3 regions of the Bradyrhizobium sp. AZCC 2289 genome follow, and region 3 is predicted to be linked to each of the others. Evidence: predicted binding sites of a transcription regulator. Region 3 holds the regulator's gene; each other region holds the start of a gene.

Region 1 (6,025 bases), 3.9 Mb from region 3:
GGCAAGGGCTGGAAGATCGATCTGATCTCCGCCGACCACCAGAACAAGCCGGACATCGGCGCCACCATTGCGCGCCAATGGATCGACGTCGAGAAGGTCGACATCTTCATGGACGTGCTGAACTCCGGCGTGGCCCTCGCGGTCAACAATCTGGTGAAGGAGAAGAACTCCATCATGATCAATACCGGCGCGGCTTCGTCGGATCTCACCAACGCCCAGTGTTCACCGAACACGATTCATTGGGTCTATGACACCTACATGCTCGCCAACAGCACCGGTCAGGCGCTGGTGAAGGCCGGTGGCGACACCTGGTTCTTCCTTACCGCCGACTACGCGTTCGGCGCGGCGCTGGAGCGCGACACCACCGCAGTGGTGGTGAAGTCGGGTGGCAAGGTCATTGGTGGAGTCAAGCATCCCTTGAACTCGTCGGACTTCTCGTCGTTCCTGCTGCAGGCGCAGGCGTCCAAAGCCAAGATTATCGGCATGGCTAACGCCGGTGGCGACACCACGAACACGATCAAGCAGGCATCGGAATTTGGTATCGTTGCCGGAGGGCAGAAACTCGCCGGGCTCCTGCTGTTCATTACCGACGTTCACTCGCTCGGCCTGAAGGTGGCACAGGGGCTGAATTTCACCGAAACCTTCTACTGGGACCTGAACGACGGGACCCGCGCCTTTTCCAAGCGCTTTTCCGAGCGCATGAAGAACAAGGCGGAGCCGTCAATGGTGCAGGCGGGCGTCTATTCCGGCCTGATCCACTACTTTAAGGCACTCGAAGCAATGGGTGGCAATCCACATGACGGCGCCAAGGTGGTGGCGAAAATGAAGGAACTGCCGACGGACGATCCGCTGTTCGGCAAGGGGTCGATCCGCGTCGATGGCCGCAAGATTCACCCGGCCTATCTGTTCGAGGTCAAGAAGCCTGAGGAATCCAAGGGACCCTGGGATTATTACAAGCTGGTTGGGACGACTCCGGGAGACCAGGCTTTCAGGCCGCTTTCGGAAAGCGCTTGCCCGCTGGTGAAGAAGTAACACCGGTAACCCGCCGGCCTTGCGCCGGCGGGTGTCGAACCCACGTCATCCAAGATTGAGTGCGAAAGCGAAACCGATGCAGGCTCTGTACGCACAGCTTCTGGTGGGACTGATCAACGGCTCGTTTTACGCGCTGCTCAGTCTTGGGCTTGCCGTGATCTTCGGCATGCTCAACATCATCAATTTCGCCCATGGTGCGGTCTACATGATGGGCGCTTTCGTCGCGTATTTCCTGCTCAACAATGCGTACCTCAGCATCGGCTACTGGCCGGCGCTGATTATCGCGCCGATCGTCGTGGGTATCTTCGGGATGATCCTCGAGCGAACCATGCTGCAATGGCTGGCCGGCCTCGATCATCTCTACGGCTTGCTGCTGACATTCGGGCTGGCGCTGATCATTCAGGGCGTGTTCCAGAATTATTTCGGCTCATCCGGTCTGCCCTATGCGATCCCCGACTATCCAACGATCGGAGGATTTCACGGATTGCAGGGCGGCATGAATCTCGGCTTCATGTTCCTGCCGATCTATCGCGGCTGGGTGGTGATCTTCTCGCTCGTGGTCTGCATCGGGACCTGGTACCTGATCGAGCGCACCCGGCTCGGCGCCTATCTGCGCGCCGCCACCGAAAACCCGACGCTGGTGCGCGCCTTCGGCATCAACGTGCCCCGGATGATCACGCTGACCTACGGGCTCGGCGTCGGGCTCGCCGCGCTCGCCGGCGTGTTGTCGGCGCCGATCAACCAGGTCCGGCCGCTGATGGGCGAAAATTTGATCATCGTGGTGTTCGCGGTGGTGGTGATCGGCGGGATGGGCTCGATCATGGGATCGATCGTGACCGGCTTTGCGCTCGGCGTGATCGAGGGACTGACGAAATATTTCTATCCCGAGGCTTCCAACACCGTGGTCTTCGTGTTCATGGTGCTGGTGTTGCTGGTAAAGCCAACGGGACTGACCGGACGGGCGGCCTGACATGACAGCGATGACCGACGATACGATTCGGGTTCCTCCGCGTGCGATGCGCGACGAGATTATCGCGTTCTGCGCGATGGCGGGGCTGCTGGCGATCGTGCCTTTGACCGGAATCTATCCGTTCTTTGTGATGCAGGCGCTGTGCTTTGCGCTATTGGCCTGCGCCTTCAATCTCCTGATCGGCTATGGCGGACTGTTGTCGTTCGGCCACGCGATGTTCTTGGGTACGGCGGGCTACGTCACGGCCCATGCCCTGAAAGTCTGGGCGGTGCCGCCCGAGATCGGCATTCTCGCCGGTACCGGCGCCGCGGCCGCGCTCGCGGTGATCACCGGCCTTGTCGCTATTCGCCGGCAGGGGATCTATTTTGCGATGATCACGCTGGCATTGTCGCAGCTGTTGTTTTTCGTGTATGTGCAGACGCCGTTCACCCATGGCGAGGACGGCATCCAGGGCGTTCCGCTGGGCCACCTGTTCGGCGTTTTCAACCTCGCCAACTCGACCATCCTTTATTACGTCGTCCTCGCCGGATTCCTGTTTGGGTTTCTGCTGATTTTTCGCACCATCAACTCGCCGTTCGGCGAGGTGCTGAAGGCGGTTCGTGAGAACGAGCCGCGCGCGATATCGCTGGGCTATAAGACCGAACAGTACAAGCTGCTCGCCTACATCCTGTCGGGAACGCTGGCAGGATTGGCCGGCTCGCTGAAGGTGCTTGTGGCGCAAAATGCTTCGTTGACCGACGTTGAAGTGGGGATGTCCGGGCAAATCGTGCTGATGACGCTGGTGGGCGGTCTTGGAACGGTATTCGGTCCGGTGGTCGGCGCCTTCGTGATCATCGCCATGCAGCAATATCTGGCCGGTTTCGGCCAGTGGGTGACGGTGATCCAGGGCTGTATCTTCGTCGCCTGCGTGCTGACGTTCCGCCGCGGCGTGATCGGCGAAATCGCGCATTATTTCCGGCGGTCGCTCTAGGTCGCGCGTCCCGGACGCGGCGTAGCGCGCAGCGCCGCTCCGCAGAGCCGTGACCTGCGCTGCCTGAGACAGATGGACCCCGGCCGAGCTGTGCACCGCAGGGCCTGCACGGCGTCCGGAGGAACAGCCACAAAGCGGTGGATGACCGGTTTCCGGGGGCCTGCCGTGGCGCGCTTTTGCCGCGAATGGTCTATGACAGTTTTGTGACGGGCCGTCGAACGCGGCCATTCCGGAACGATGGACAAGCCCATGCTGCGCTGGTTTCGTGCCTTTTTGCCCAAAGAGGAGCGCTTTTTCGACCTGTTTGCCCGGCATGCCCAGACATGCGTGCAGGGCGCGCAGGCGTTGCAGGAGATGCTGCGCGGCGGCGACGAAACGCCGGTGTTCTGCCAGCGCGTCAACCAGTTCGAAAACGACGCCGACAACATCACCCGCGAAGTGCTGACCGCGGTCCGCCGCACCTTCATCACGCCGTTCGATCGCGGCGACATCAAGAACCTGATCACGGCGATGGATGACGCCATCGACCAGATGCAGCAGACCGCGAAAGCGGTGGTGCTGTTCGAGGTGCGCACGTTCGAGCCGCCGATGCGCGAAATGGGGACTCTGCTGGTCGAGTGCGCCAATCTGGTCGGGCGCGCGCTGCCGCTGTTGTCGGCGATCGGCGACAACGTCGCGATGCTGACCGCCATCACGGAGGAACTGACCAAGCTCGAAGGCCGGGTCGATGACCTCCACGACATCGGACTGAAGGAGCTGTTCCTCAAGCATCGCAACGCCAACACGATGGATTTCATCGTCGGTGCCGAGATCTACGACCATCTGGAGAAAGTCGCCGACCGCTTCGACGACGTTGCCAACGAGATCAATTCGATCGTGATCGAACAGGTATAGGGCAGGGACGAGTGGACGCCGCGCTTGGTCTCCCCATTCTGGTCGCATTGATCGCGGTCGCGCTGCTGTTCGATTTCCTCAACGGGCTGCACGACGCCGCCAATTCGATCGCCACGATCGTGTCGACCCGGGTGCTGCGTCCGCAATACGCCGTGATCTGGGCGGCCTTCTTCAACTTCGTGGCGTTCGCGGTGTTCGGGCTTAACGTCGCCAATACCATCGGCACCGGCATCATCGAACCGAGCGTGGTCGACGCCACCGTGATCTTCGCGGCCCTGGTCGGCGCCATCGTCTGGAACCTGATCACCTGGGCGCTGGGGATACCGTCGTCCAGTTCGCATGCGCTGATCGGCGGGCTGGTGGGTGGCGGTATGGCCAAGGCGGGATTGTCCGCCGCGGTATGGAGCGGCCTCAGCAAGACGCTGCTCGCGATCGTGCTGTCGCCGCTGGTCGGGTTTTTGCTGGCGCTGGTGCTGGTCGCGATCGTGTCGTGGCTGTCGGTACGCTCGACGCCGTTCGCGGTCGACCGCGCCTTCCGCATCCTGCAATTCGTCTCGGCCTCATTGTATTCGCTCGGCCATGGCGGCAACGACGCGCAGAAGACTATGGGCATCATTGCGGTGCTGCTCTACTCGCAAGGCCACCTCGGCAACCACTTTGAGATCCCGTTCTGGGTGGTCCTGGCGTGCCAGGCCGCGATGGCGCTGGGTACGCTGATGGGTGGCTGGCGGATCGTCCGCACCATGGGACTGCGGATCACGCGGCTGACGCCGATGCAGGGGTTTTGTGCCGAAACCGGGGGTGCGATCACTCTGTTCCTGGCGACCTTTCTCGGGGTTCCCGTCTCCACCACGCACACCATTACCGGCGCCATCGTCGGTGTCGGCGCGGCGCGGCGGGCCTCGGCGGTGCGCTGGAACGTGGCGAGCTCGATCGTCTATGCCTGGGTGATCACCATTCCGGCCTCCGCCATCGTGGCGGCGCTGGCCTATTGGGCGGTGGTGCTGCTGCGATAATCCGGTCGGCCGGTTGGAGCCGGGCCGGTAAGTCCCTATATCCAGGGTGCTTTTTTGCTCCTTGATCCGGCCCGCTTTCCCTGCCAAACGCTCAACCCCATGTCCGACATTGCCGTTACAGCCGAATCGCCAGCCCGGTCGCCGCTATCAGATGAAGTGGCGCGGCGGCGGACCTTTGCCATCATTTCCCACCCCGACGCCGGCAAGACCACGCTGACCGAAAAGCTGCTGCTGTTTGGCGGCGCCATCAACCTCGCGGGGCAGGTCAAGGCCAAGGGCGAACGCCGGAATACCCGTTCCGACTGGATGAAGATCGAGCGCGAGCGCGGCATTTCGGTCGTGACATCGGTGATGACCTTCGAGTTCGAAGGCCTGGTGTTCAACCTGTTGGACACCCCGGGCCACGAGGACTTTTCCGAGGACACCTACCGGACGTTGACCGCCGTCGACTCCGCGGTGATGGTGATCGACGCCGCCAAAGGCATCGAGGCGCGCACCCGAAAGCTGTTCGAGGTGTGCCGGCTGCGCGACATCCCGATCATCACCTTCATCAACAAGATGGATCGCGAGAGCCGCGATACCTTTGATCTCTTGGACGAGATCGAAAAGACGCTGGCGCTCGATACCACGCCGATGACCTGGCCGGTCGGCCGCGGCCGCGATTTTCTCGGCACCTACGACGTCATCAATGGCGGCGTCCGCCTGCTCGAAGGCGGCGGCGCCAAGACCGGCGCGACGCAACAGATCGATATCGCCGAGCTCGCCGGCCGCAACGCCAATCTCGACGTCGGCGAGATCAAGGACGAACTGGCGCTGGTGTCGGAAGCCTGCAAGCCGTTCGAGCTGGACGCATTTCGCGAGGGCCATCTGACGCCGGTCTATTTCGGCAGCGCACTGCGCAATTTCGGCGTCGGCGATTTGCTGGAGGGCCTTGGAAAGTTCGCGCCGCCGCCGCGCGCTCAGGATTCCAATCTGCGCAAGGTCGAGGCCGCCGAGCCGCGCATGAGCGCCTTCGTGTTCAAGATCCAGGCCAATATGGACCCGAACCACCGCGACCGCATCGCGTTCGCGCGGCTGTGCTCGGGAAAACTCAGCCGTGGCATGAAGGCAAAACTGGTGCGTACCGGCAAGAACATGTCGCTG
Region 2 (6,025 bases), 3.3 Mb from region 3:
GTGCGCAGGTTCACTTCCGCGCCGATGGCGGAAATGACGAGTGCGGCGAAAAACACCGCCGCCGCCAATGTCATTCTCAGGCGCTTGCGCGCGACTGCCCTGCGATAGGCCTCGTTGAGCGCCGCCAGCTGAGGGCCGGGCAGAATGGATACGGCCGTGGCCATCGATGATTACGATCCGGTTCAACGCCAAACGAGAAAAAGGCCGGGTCACATGGACCCGGCCTGGTCTTGTATCCGCCGTCCGATCAGGACGCCTTCTTGCGCAGATTGTCGACGAACTTAATCAGCTCGATGGTCTTGTCGTAGTCTGCGTTGGTAATCGGCTGCCAGGGCAGATTCTTGCCATCGGACAGTTTCTTGAAGGCTTCCTTGTCCTTTTCAGGAGCGTTGAGGAATGCCTGCTTGATTGCGGCCTTCATGTCCTCGGGCAGGTCGCTGAGATAGGCGTAGGGCGAGTTGATGATGAGGTCCGACTTCACGATGACGCGAAAATCTTCCTTCTTCAGCGGCGTGCCGTCGCTCGACTTGACCATGTTCTTGGCGAGCATGCGGGTGAGGTTCGAATCATCTTCCGCGTTCCACCAATTGGCGGCGACGTCGACCGTGCCCTGGGCCAGCGCCAGCACGGCGTTCTCATGGCTGCCGGTGAAGATCACCTTTGAGAAATAGGCGTCGGGATCGATCCCCATCTGGTTCATCTTGAAACGCGGCATGTTGTTACCCGACGTCGAGTTCGGGTCGACCAAGCCAAGGTTCTTGCCCTTTAGGTCTTCGATCTTCTGGTACGGGCTCTTGGCGAGCACGTAGAACACCGAATAATAACCCTTGGAGCCGTCGGCGTTGACATCGATCACGAAGGCGTCGGTCTTCACCCCGGTGAGGCGGGCGCGCGAGAACGACGCCGGACCGTAATAGCCGATCTGGATGTTGCCGGCGCGCTGTCCTTCGATGACGGCGGCATAGTCGTTGGCGACGCGCAGATTCACCTTGATGCCGAGCTCTTTCGACAGATAGTTCACGAACGGCGTGTAGCGTTCAAGAACGCCGGAGCCGTTCTCGGCCGGAATCACGGCAAAGGTGATTTCCGGATATTTCGCCTTCCAGTCTTCGGCTGACGCGGATGCGGTGAACGCCAGCGCGGCGGCGCTGGCCAGAACGATGCGACGAGTGATCATGATGTACCCTCTTGTTGTAGTTACGCCCATCGGCCGATTGCAGGCTTGCAACGGCCGCCCTGTACTGAAGCGATCAGGCCGCAGCTGCGGTGCCGAGCGCCGGAACGGTTGCGGTTTCAGGCGCATGAATCGGCGCGCTGCCCATGACTTCGTTGGCCTCGAGATCGTAAAGCTCACGCGCGATATGATCGGTCAGCGTCACCGGCGCGCCGTCGAACACCACGCGGCCGGCCGACATCCCGATCAGGCGATCGCAATAGTTTCGCGCCAGATCGAGCGAATGCAAATTGCAGATCACGGTGATGCCGAAGTGCTTGTTGATGCGCAGCAGCGCGTCCATCACGATCCGGGTGTTGCGTGGGTCGAGCGAGGCGATCGGCTCGTCGGCGAGGATGATGTCGGGCTCCTGCACCAGCGCGCGCGCAATCGCAACACGCTGCTGCTGACCGCCGGAAAGCTGGTCGGCGCGCTGGGCCGCGAGCGATGCCATATCGAATTGCTCGAGCGCGGACATCGCCAGCGCCTTGTCGTGTTCGGGCCAAAGCTGTGCCAGCGAACGCCAGGACGGGATTTCCGCCAAACGCCCCATCAATACATTGGTCAGCACATCGAGCCGGCCAACCAGGTTGAATTGCTGAAAGATCATCGCCGAACGCGCACGCCACTGCCGCAAATCCCTGCCGCGCAGCGCAGTGACATCGATGCCTTCGAACACGATCCGGCCTTCGGTGGGGTCAGCGAGGCGGTTGATCATTCGCAGCAGCGTCGATTTGCCGGCGCCAGACCGACCGATCACACCGATAAAGGCACCGGGTGCTACCGAGAAGGAAGCATTGTCAACCGCGGCTTTGGTGCCGAAACGGCACGTCAAACCTTCTACCACCAGCATGCATTGCTCCAACCGCGTCGTCCTCGGTCATCGCTAGCGCCGGTATCTAACAGTTGTGTGACAGCCGCGCCGCGGTGCGGCGATCATCCACACCGGGGACAACTGTCATGTATCCGTCATGACATTGTCATCAGGCCCATTGATGACGTGCGCAGCACCTCTAATCCCGATTGCTCATGGAAACGCAAATGGCCGGCAAGATGCTCTCCGTTGAACCGACCGTCGATCCCACCGCCTCAGTGCGTGAAAGCCAACTCGGCGCCTATACCGAGGTCGGTGCGCGGACCATCCTGCTCGACGTCACCATGGACGACTATTCCTATGTCGTGAACGACGCACAGATCACCTACACCACGATCGGCAAATTCTGCTCGATCGCGGCGATGACCCGGATCAACCCCGGCAATCATCCGATGTACCGGGCGTCGCAGGCGCATTTCACCTATCGTGCCAGCGCCTATTTTCAGGGCGAGAGCGACGACGCCGATTTCTTTGAATGGCGGCGCGAACACCGCGTCCATATCGGCCATGACGTCTGGATCGGGCATGGCGCCATCGTATTGCCGGGGCGCTCGGTCGGCACCGGCGCGGTGGTCGCGGCCGGTGCGATCGTGACCAAGGACGTCCCCGCCTACACCATCGTGGCGGGAAATCCGGCGCGGGCGATCAAGCGGCGATTTCCCGAGGCCATCACCAGCCGACTGGCCGAGCTTGGTTGGTGGGATTGGGACCATGAGACGCTCCGTGCCGCCCTGCCTGATTTCCGAAGGCTTGGTATCGAGAATTTCCTCAGGAAATACGAGGCGGCGGGCGGCTCGGCTCGCTCCCACGCCAGACGGCGGAGTGCAATATCGTGACAGATATCCTTCTTGAAGGCGGCCGGGCGCTGGTCGGTCGCAAAATTGTCGAGACCTCGCTGCGGGTCGCCGGTCGCGAAATCAGCGCCGTGGGTTCGGACCAGGGACGCGCCTCGCTCCACATTGATGCCGATGGCCTCAAGGTGCTGCCTGGCATCGTCGACCTGCATGGCGACGCGTTCGAGCGGCAGATGATGCCGCGCGCCGGGGTCGACTTTCCCGTCGATGTGGCGCTGGCGGACAGCGACCGGCAGGCAATCAGCAACGGCATCACCACCGTCTATCACGCCACGACATGGTCCTGGGAGCCCGGACTGCGCAGCGGCGATAATGCAAGGCTTCTGCTCGAGGCGATCGAATCGATGCGGCCGCAGCTTGCCGCGGATACACGATTCCATTTGCGTCACGAGACCTATAATCTCGATGCCGAGGCCGAAATCGTCAAATGGCTGGCAGAAGGACGCATCGATCTCTTGGCGTTCAACGATCACATGGATTCGACGATTGCCAGTCTGGCAAAACCGCAAAAGCGCAGCCGCATGGTGGAACGAACCGGACTCTCGAACGACGCGTTCGACCGGCTGGTGGAGCGGGTCGTTTCCCGCGCTCACGATGTGCCTCCATCAATCGCACGCCTGGCGCAGGCCGCGCGCGTAGCCGATGTCCGGATGCTGTCGCACGACGATGCAAGCCCGGCGATGCGGGCGGCATTTCGCTCGCAAGGCGTCGGGATAGCCGAATTTCCGGTGAACGAGGAAACCGCGCGCGGGGCGGCCGAGGCCGGCGACTTCATCGTGTTCGGCGCGCCCAACGTCGTGCGCGGTGGCAGCCATACCGGGTGGACCAAGGCATCTGACATGATCGCCAAGGGCCTGTGTTCGGTGCTGGCGTCCGACTATTACTATCCGGCGCAATTGCTGGCGGCGTTCCGGCTTGATGCCGACGGCGTGCTGCCGCTTGCCAAAGCCTGGGAGCTGATTTCGGCGGCGCCGGCGCGCGCTGCGGGTCTTGGAGATCGCGGCGTTCTCGCCGAAGGCCAGCGCGCCGACATCATCCTCGTCGATGACCGGATGCCGCTGCGGCCGCGAATCGTCGCGGTCATTGCCGCGGGACGTCTGGTGCATTTGACGGATGCGAGCCGTCTCATCCATTCATCCGCCATCCCGCGCAAGGCAGTTGCAGCCGCGTGACGCGGCTCTATTGTGCGGCGATGGGGAATTATCCACGCTATGCCATTTATTACGCTCCCGCACCCGGCAGTGTGCTGGACCGTTTTGGCGCAGATTTACTCGGCTACGACGCCTATCGCGGGGACGACCTGCCCTTTCCGCGCGACCTGACCCTGGCCACGCCCGACTGGCGCGACCTGACCCAGGATCCGCGAAAGTACGGCTTTCACGCCACACTGAAGGCGCCGATGGCGCTGGCGCTCGGCAGGACCGAGGCTCAGCTCGCCGCGGCGTGCGAGGCTTTTGCCGGTACGGCACGGTCCATTCCGGCGATTGAGCCCGTCGTCGATTCGATCAGCGGCTTTATCGCCGTGATGCCGGCAAAACCGTCGGCGGAACTGCTGCAGTTTGTCGGGGATGTGACCCGAGAATTCGATTCATTCCGCGCGCCGCTGACGGCCGGGGATCGCGCGCGACGAAATCCCGCGAAACTGACACCGAGGCAGTGTGAATATCTCGATCGCTGGGGCTACCCTTATGTGATGGAAGAGTTTCGGTTTCACATGACGCTGACCGGCCGACTGGATGAAGCGCGGCGCGAGCCCGTGATGGCGATGCTGAGGGATCGGTTTTCCGCAATCGGTCTCAAGACGCTCGCGATCGACCGGGTCGCACTGTTCCGCCAGGATCATGCTGACTCACGCTTCCGGATCATCCAACATTGCGCCGTCAAGCAAATGCAGGACTAGCTGGGATCGGAAATGGCGGACCGCCAACTAGGGATCGAGGCGCCTAAGCGGGTCCGTCCGACGGATGCTCCGTTACCGGCTCATCATCGGCAATGGCCCGCCAGGCCGCGCCGTCGAGATCGTCATACTGCCCGCTCTTGAGCGACCAAAGAAATCCGAGCAACCCTACGAGGCCGAGCGCAAGCGCCAGCGGCACCAGAATGACCAGCACTTCCATCATGACCTCCGTTGCGCGACGCCGCGCGCGCGAAGCGCGTTCAGCATTACCAGCAGTGAGGAGCCGGACATCGCGACCGCCGCGATCAGCGGCGTCACGAACCCGGCAATCGCGATCGGAACCGCAAGGAAATTGTATCCGACCGCAAGCCAGAGATTCTGCCGCATCAAATACAGCGCCTTCCGCGAGAAATCGATCGCGGCAACCACGGGAGCGAGGGGCTTGCCGAGAAACACAAGATCCGCGGTGGCCTGGCTCAGATGGGCGGCACTGATCGGCGACATCGAAACATGCGCGGCGGCGAGCGCCGGCGCGTCATTCAGCCCGTCGCCGACCATCATGACCTTGAAGCCCTGCTGTTTCAGCTCTTCGATGCGCGCGATCTTGTCGGCTGGCGTGACGCCGGCACGCCACTCGCCAATTCCGAGCGATTGCGCGGCCGCCCGCACGGCCGGTTCCCGGTCGCCCGAGACAATCTCCACCGCGATGCCGCGTGCCTGAAGCACGGCCATCATCGCTGGCGCATCCGGGCGCAGAAGCTGCCGGACCGCGAACACATAGCGGGCACCGCCCCGGCTGAACGCGACGGCCGACACTTCCGGGTCCCGGATCAGAATCTCGTTGGCCAGCCGGTCGGCACCGCAAAAGGACGGCCTACCCAGCCTGATCTCCTCGCCCTCGATGAAAGCGCGAACGCCCTGCCCGGGCTCCTCGACCACGCCGGCCAGCGGTGATCGGGCGTTCGACGTACGCGCCACCGCGGCGGCGACCGGGTGATGACTTGCGAGCGCCAGCCGTCCGGCAAGCTCGAACATTTCGGGCGGGATAGCTGCGGAATTGACAACGTCGAGTTCAGGCAAGGTCAGGGTTCCGGTCTTGTCGAAGATAATCCGGTCGACCTCGGCCAGCCGTTCGATGGCATCGCCCGAATTGAGCAGCACACCGGCGCGGAACATTGCGCCCGATG
Region 3 (6,025 bases):
TTTGGCCGAGCCGGTCGCAGCCAGCGTGCCGAGCGTACGGCCGTGGAACGCGCCCTCGAAGGTGACGAGGCGGTAGCGCTCGGGATGGCCTTTTGCGGCGTGATAGCGGCGCGCGACCTTGATCGCGCATTCCATCGCTTCGGCGCCGGAATTACAGAAGAATACGAAATCCGCAAAACTCTGCTCGCACAGCCGTGCCGCGAGCTTGTCGCCGTCGGGCGATTTGAACAGGTTCGACATGTGCCAGAGTTTCGTCGCCTGCTCCTGCAGGGCCGCGACCAGATACGGATGGCAATGACCGAGCGCGTTCACCGCGACGCCGGAGGTGAAGTCGAGATAGCGCTCGCCATTGGTTGCGATCAGCCACGCGCCTTCGCCGCGCTCGAAGCCAAGATCGACCCTGGCGAAGACGGGAAGCAGATGCGACGTGGCGCTCTTGGTCATGGCAATCACTGATGGTTATGAGACAGTCACGATGCCTGCAGGGGCGCGGCAGCAGCCCGTCTTCCGAAAACAAAACGTGCCGCCTTTTCGGGCGGCACGTGGCAAACATTCTATGCTGGCGGCGGTAACTGTCAACACGCCACGAGACGTGCCTTCCTGCAGTGCAAGAAGAAAGCAATCCGTAACATTCCGGGGGAGTGGAAAAACCCAATTGCAATGCCTAGATGTCGGAACATGTGGACGCCCCGACGGGGACTCTTGCGCCAGAGTCACGCCATATTGTAGCGTCTGAGCTGTCGGGTACGACATCTCGTGCGGCGGATCTGATCCTCTGAAGTCCCAGTGTTCTGCGTAAACGTTCGGGCGCGCTTTCTGCGCCCGGCGAGGGCTAAGGGATTCTGCCCGCAGGGATATTTGAGACGATTGGCATCGCCAGCGCTGCCCCAGGTTGGCCGGCGCGACGCGAAGGGAAGAATGCGATGACAGTATTGACCTGGTCCGACGATCGCGTCGAGCAACTGAAAAAACTCTGGGAGTCCGGCCTTTCGGCCAGCCAGATCGCCGCGGAACTCGGAAATGTGACGCGAAATGCGGTGATCGGCAAAGTGCACCGGCTGGGGCTTTCCGGCCGCGCCAAGAGCCCCTCCTCGGCCGCCCCGCGGCAGCGCAAGGCCCGCCCAGCCCAGCAGATGATGCGGGTTTCGCGGCCGGTGTCGCGCGGCAACACCGCGCTGGCCCATGCCTTTGACGTGGAGATGGAGCCCGATCCGGTCGCCTACGACAATGTGGTGCCGATGAGCCAGCGGCTGTCGCTGCTCGAGCTCAACGAGGCCACCTGCCACTGGCCGATCGGCGATCCCTCGAGCAACGACTTCTTCTTCTGCGGCGGCAAGGCGCTCGCCAGCCTGCCCTATTGCGCGCACCACTCGCGCGTCGCCTATCAGCCGGCTTCCGATCGCCGCCGCCCGGCGCCGAAGCCGACCAGGTAAGGCTGCGCACTCTCCGGTGTCGTCCCCGCGAAGGCGGGGACCCATAACCACCGATGTGAGTGGTTACGACTTGCTGGAGCCCCAGCGCATTTCAACAATCAAGATTCGTGGTTATGGGTCCCCGCCATCGCGGGGACGACAGTGGAGTGTTTTCACTCCACCTTGGCAAAGCGATCGTCCAGCGCGTAGCCGGCGCCGCGGACGGTGCGGATCGGGTCCTGCTCGCGGCCGGGGTTGAGCAGTTTGCGCAGGCGGCCGATATGCACGTCGACGGTGCGCTCGTCGATATAGATGTCGCGGCCCCAGACGCTGTCGAGCAGCTGCTCGCGGCTGAAGACACGGCCGGGATGCTCGAGGAAGAACTCCAGCAGGCGATACTCGGTCGGGCCGAGATCGATCGGACGGCCCGAGCGCGCGACCCGGCGCTTCTCGCGATCGAGTTCGATGTCGCCATAGGTCAGCACGGTGGCGAGCCGCTCCGGGCTCGCCCGGCGCAACAGGCCTTTCACTCGCGCCAGCAGTTCCGGCACCGAAAAGGGTTTTACGATGTAATCGTCGGCGCCGGTCGCCAACCCCCGCACCCGCTCGCTTTCCTCGCCGCGCGCGGTCAGCATGATGATCGGCAGCTGCTTGGTCTCGGGCCGCGCGCGCAGGCGGCGGCACAGCTCGATGCCGGACAGTCCCGGCAGCATCCAGTCGAGCACGATCAGATCGGGAACGCGCTCCTTCAGCCGTGTGTCGGCGTCGTCACCACGGCCGACGGTTTCGACATCGTAGCCTTCGGCATCGAGGTTGTAGCGCAGCAGCGTCGTCAGCGCTTCCTCGTCTTCGACCACCAGAATGCGGGCGCTCATCAGTGTAAGCCTCTCTTCGTCTTATTTTGCCGCGTTTTCTTCACGCGAAACGCTACGTCTCTAGTTTCCGGGTACCGTCGTGGCGAACGTCGTCATGTCGCCCTTCGGCCGCTTGTCCATGATCTGCTGGCCCTCGATCATGTAGAACACGGTTTCGGCGATATTGGTGGCGTGGTCGCCGATCCGTTCGATGTTCTTGGCGCAGAACATCAGGTGGATACAGAACGAGATGTTGCGCGGATCTTCCATCATGTAGGTCAGGAGTTCGCGGAACAGCGAGGTGCAGATGGCGTCGACTTCCTCGTCGCCCTTCCACACCGCCATCGCCGCCGGCAGGTCGTGCGCCGCATAGGCATCGAGCACCGACTTGACCTGCGACTGCACCAGGTCGGTCATGTGCTCGAGGCCGCGGATCAGTTTCAGCGGATGAAAATCGTTCTCCAGCGCCGCGACCCGCTTGCCCATGTTCTTGGCGAGGTCGCCGATCCGCTCCAGATCGGTGGCCACCCGCATCGCGCCGACGATTTCGCGGAGATCAATCGCCATCGGCTGGCGCCGCGCGATCGTCAGCACCGCGCGCTCCTCGATCATGTGCTGCAGATTGTCGATTTCGGCATCGGCGGCGACCACGCGCTTGCCGAGTGCTATATCGCGGCGCACCAGCGCATCGACGGATTCGGTGATCATGCGTTCGGTGAGGCCGCCCATCTCGGCGACTAGCCGGGTCAATTCCTGCAGATCGCTGTCGAACGCCTTGGCGGTATGTTCAGAAGCCATGTGTTATCTCCTCAACCGAACCGGCCGGTGATGTAGTCCTGGGTGCGTCGATCGCTCGGCGAGGTGAAAATCTTGTTGGTGTCGTCGAACTCGATCAACTCACCAAGATACATGAAGGCGGTCTTGTCCGAGACGCGCGCCGCCTGCTGCATATTATGGGTAACGATGGCGATGGTGTAGTCCTCCGCCAGTTCCTGGATCAATTCCTCCACCTTGGCGGTCGAGATCGGGTCCAGCGCCGAGCAGGGCTCGTCGAACAGGATCACCTCGGGCCGCACCGCCACGGTGCGGGCGATGCAGAGTCGCTGCTGCTGGCCGCCGGAGAGCGAGAGGCCCGAGGCGTTCAGCTTGTCCTTGACCTCATTCCACAGCGCGCCGCCACGCAACGCCTTTTCGACCCGGCCGTCCATCTCGGATTTGGAGATCTTCTCGTAGAGGCGGATACCGAAGGCGATGTTCTCATAGATCGTCATCGGAAACGGCGTCGGCTTCTGGAACACCATGCCGACCCGGGCCCGCAGCAAATTGAGATCGAGCTTGGGGTCCAGGATGTTGGTCTGGTCGAGCATCAATTGGCCGGTCGCACGCTGGCCGGGATAGAGATCGTACATCCGGTTGAAGATCCGCAGCAGGGTCGATTTGCCGCAGCCGGACGGCCCGATGAAGGCGGTGACGCGGTGGGTGCCGAGCGCGAGGTTGATGTTCTTCAGCGCGTGGTGCTCGCCGTAGTAAAAATTCAGGCCCCGCGCGGTGACCTTGGCCGGCGCGTCCGGCAACGCCACCGGGGGAACGGATCCGCTCGCGCTGCTCACCGATACAGAAAGATCGTTCATTTTGCGGTCCTCTCGGCGCCCAGGATGCGCGCGCCAATGTTCAGCGCGAGCACGGTCAAGGTGATGAGCAAGGCCCCGCTCCAGGCCAGCTGCTTCCAGTAGGCGTAGGGGCTTTGCACGAAATTGTTGATGGTGACCGGCAGGTTCGCCATCGTCTTGGTCAGGTTGAGGCTGAAGAACTGGTTGGACAGTGCGGTGAACAACAGCGGCGCGGTTTCACCGGCGACGCGCGCGGTCGCCAGCAGCACACCGGTGATCAGGCCCGACCGCGCGGCGCGATAGGCGATGCGCTTGATCACGAGCGAGCGCGGCAGGCCGAGCGCGGACGCCGCTTCGCGCAGCGGATTGGGCACCAGCACCAGCATGTCCTCGGTGGTGCGCACCACGACGGGGATCACGATCACGGCCAGCGCGAGGCAGCCGGCAAAGGCCGAAAACCCGCCCATCGGCACCACGACGGCGCCGTAGACGAACAGGCCGATGATGATCGACGGCGCGCTGAGCAGGATGTCATTGATGAAGCGGATCACCGAGGTCAGGCGATCGTTCCGGCCGTATTCGGCGAGATAGGTGCCGGCGAAAAGACCCAGCGGCGCCCCGAAACCGACGCCGATCACGGTCATGATGATCGAGCCTGTGATGGCGTTGCGCAGGCCGCCGTCGGTCGATCCTGGCGGCGGCGTATCCTGGGTGAACACGGCGAGATTGATGCCGGCGAGGCCGTTGTAGAGCAGCGTGAACAATATCAGCGCCAGCCACGTCACGCCGAACAAGGCGGCGCCGACGCACAGCGCGCGGATGACGATGTCGTAGCGGCGGCGTGAGGCGTAAATCGGGTTCATGGCCTAATTCCCCGCCTTCTTTTCCAGCCGCATCAGCATCAGCCGGGCGGCGGCGAGAACGAAGAAGGTCAAGACGAACAGCAACAGCCCGAGCAGGATCAGGCCCGACTGGTGCAGGCCGTCGCTTTCGGCGAATTCGGAGGCGATCGCCGCCGAGATCGTGGTGCCCGGCGCGAAGATCGAGCCCGAGATGCGGAACGAATTGCCGATGATGAAGGTCACCGCCATGGTTTCGCCGAGCGCGCGGCCGAGCGCCAGCATGATGCCGCCGATGACGCCGACGCGGGTGTAGGGAATGACCACGTTGCGGACCACTTCCCAGGTGGTGCAGCCGACGCCATAGGCGGCTTCCTTCAGCACCGGCGGCACCGTCTTGAAGACGTCGACCGAGATCGAGGTGATGAAGGGCAGCACCATGATCGCGAGAATGAGCGCGGCGTTGAACAGGCTGAGATAGGACGGGGGACCCGCGAAGACCGCACCGAGCACCGGGACGCCGTCGAAAATGTTGATCATGAACGGCTGGAACGTGTTGGCGAGGAACGGCCCGAGCACGAAGAAGCCCCACATGCCGTAGATGATCGAGGGAATGCCGGCGAGCAATTCGATGGCCAGGCCAATCGGACGGCGCAGCCACAGCGGACAGATCTCGGTCAGGAAGATCGCAATGCCGAGACCGACCGGAATGGCGATCAACATCGCGATCCCGGACGTGACCAGCGTGCCGTACATCGGGCCGAGCGCGCCGAGCACCGGCGGATCGGCGGACGGCGCCCAGCGCTGCGTCCACAGGAACGCAAAGCCGTATTCCCTCATCGCCGGAAAGGCGCCGACGATCAGCGAAAGAATGATGCCGCCGAGAATGAGCAGTACCGAGATCGCGCAGCCGCGGGTGATCCAGTAGAAGGTGACGTCACCGAGCTTGAAAGCGCTGAGTGCCCTGGCACGATCGTAAGGTCCGGCAGCTTCCATTACGTCGCTCTGAACGGCCATGTCCGCCACGCCAATCCCCTGTCTAGTTCAAAGCCACTCAAATCGCCACGCCCCGAAGCGATTTTACTCAGGATTTACCGGCGTCATTCTCCGATGTGCGATTGCACATCGTAGACGGCCCGGAGGACCAGACCTCAGATGCGCAATTGCGCATCGGGGAATCCCTGGATTCCGGGTTCGCTCGTTGCACTCGCGCCCCGGAATGACGGGGCGCGAGATTCGTTGCAGACCAGTCTCAGCTCTTGATGTCGGCCGACCAGGTCTTTTCGATCAGCTTGACGACCGATTCCGGC

The links. Region 3 encodes PhoB, which activates phosphate uptake and scavenging genes when phosphate is short. Its sites were predicted from a motif close to TGTCATNNANCTGTCAT; they were not measured.
Region 1: the regulator PhoB is predicted to act here: its motif matches at 3,165-3,181, upstream of V1289_RS42645 (DUF47 domain-containing protein).
Region 2: the regulator PhoB is predicted to act here: its motif matches at 2,170-2,186, upstream of phnC (phosphonate ABC transporter ATP-binding protein).

Annotation. Positions count from the first base shown of each region.
Region 1 covers NZ_JAZHRY010000001.1:9,108,884-9,114,908, forward strand. Annotated here, with positions in the region: gene V1289_RS42630 (ABC transporter substrate-binding protein) at 1-1,032, shown strand, start outside; gene V1289_RS42635 (branched-chain amino acid ABC transporter permease) at 1,109-2,002, shown strand; gene V1289_RS42640 (branched-chain amino acid ABC transporter permease) at 2,004-2,972, shown strand; gene V1289_RS42645 (DUF47 domain-containing protein) at 3,222-3,866, shown strand; gene V1289_RS42650 (inorganic phosphate transporter) at 3,878-4,882, shown strand; gene V1289_RS42655 (peptide chain release factor 3) at 4,982-6,025, shown strand, end outside.
Region 2 covers NZ_JAZHRY010000001.1:8,537,468-8,543,492, reverse strand. Annotated here, with positions in the region: gene phnE (phosphonate ABC transporter, permease protein PhnE) at 1-164, opposite strand, end outside; gene phnD (phosphonate ABC transporter substrate-binding protein) at 248-1,177, opposite strand; gene phnC (phosphonate ABC transporter ATP-binding protein) at 1,251-2,066, opposite strand; gene V1289_RS40095 (chloramphenicol acetyltransferase) at 2,255-2,923, shown strand; gene V1289_RS40090 (alpha-D-ribose 1-methylphosphonate 5-triphosphate diphosphatase) at 2,920-4,113, shown strand; gene V1289_RS40085 (DUF1045 domain-containing protein) at 4,134-4,841, shown strand; gene ccoS (cbb3-type cytochrome oxidase assembly protein CcoS) at 4,885-5,058, opposite strand; gene V1289_RS40075 (cation-translocating P-type ATPase) at 5,058-6,025, opposite strand, start outside.
Region 3 covers NZ_JAZHRY010000001.1:5,203,647-5,209,671, reverse strand. Annotated here, with positions in the region: gene V1289_RS24780 (aspartate aminotransferase family protein) at 1-444, opposite strand, end outside; gene V1289_RS24775 (GcrA family cell cycle regulator) at 924-1,433, shown strand; gene phoB (phosphate regulon transcriptional regulator PhoB) at 1,586-2,287, opposite strand; gene phoU (phosphate signaling complex protein PhoU) at 2,348-3,064, opposite strand; gene pstB (phosphate ABC transporter ATP-binding protein PstB) at 3,076-3,897, opposite strand; gene pstA (phosphate ABC transporter permease PstA) at 3,894-4,739, opposite strand; gene pstC (phosphate ABC transporter permease subunit PstC) at 4,743-5,732, opposite strand; gene pstS (phosphate ABC transporter substrate-binding protein PstS) at 5,968-6,025, opposite strand, start outside.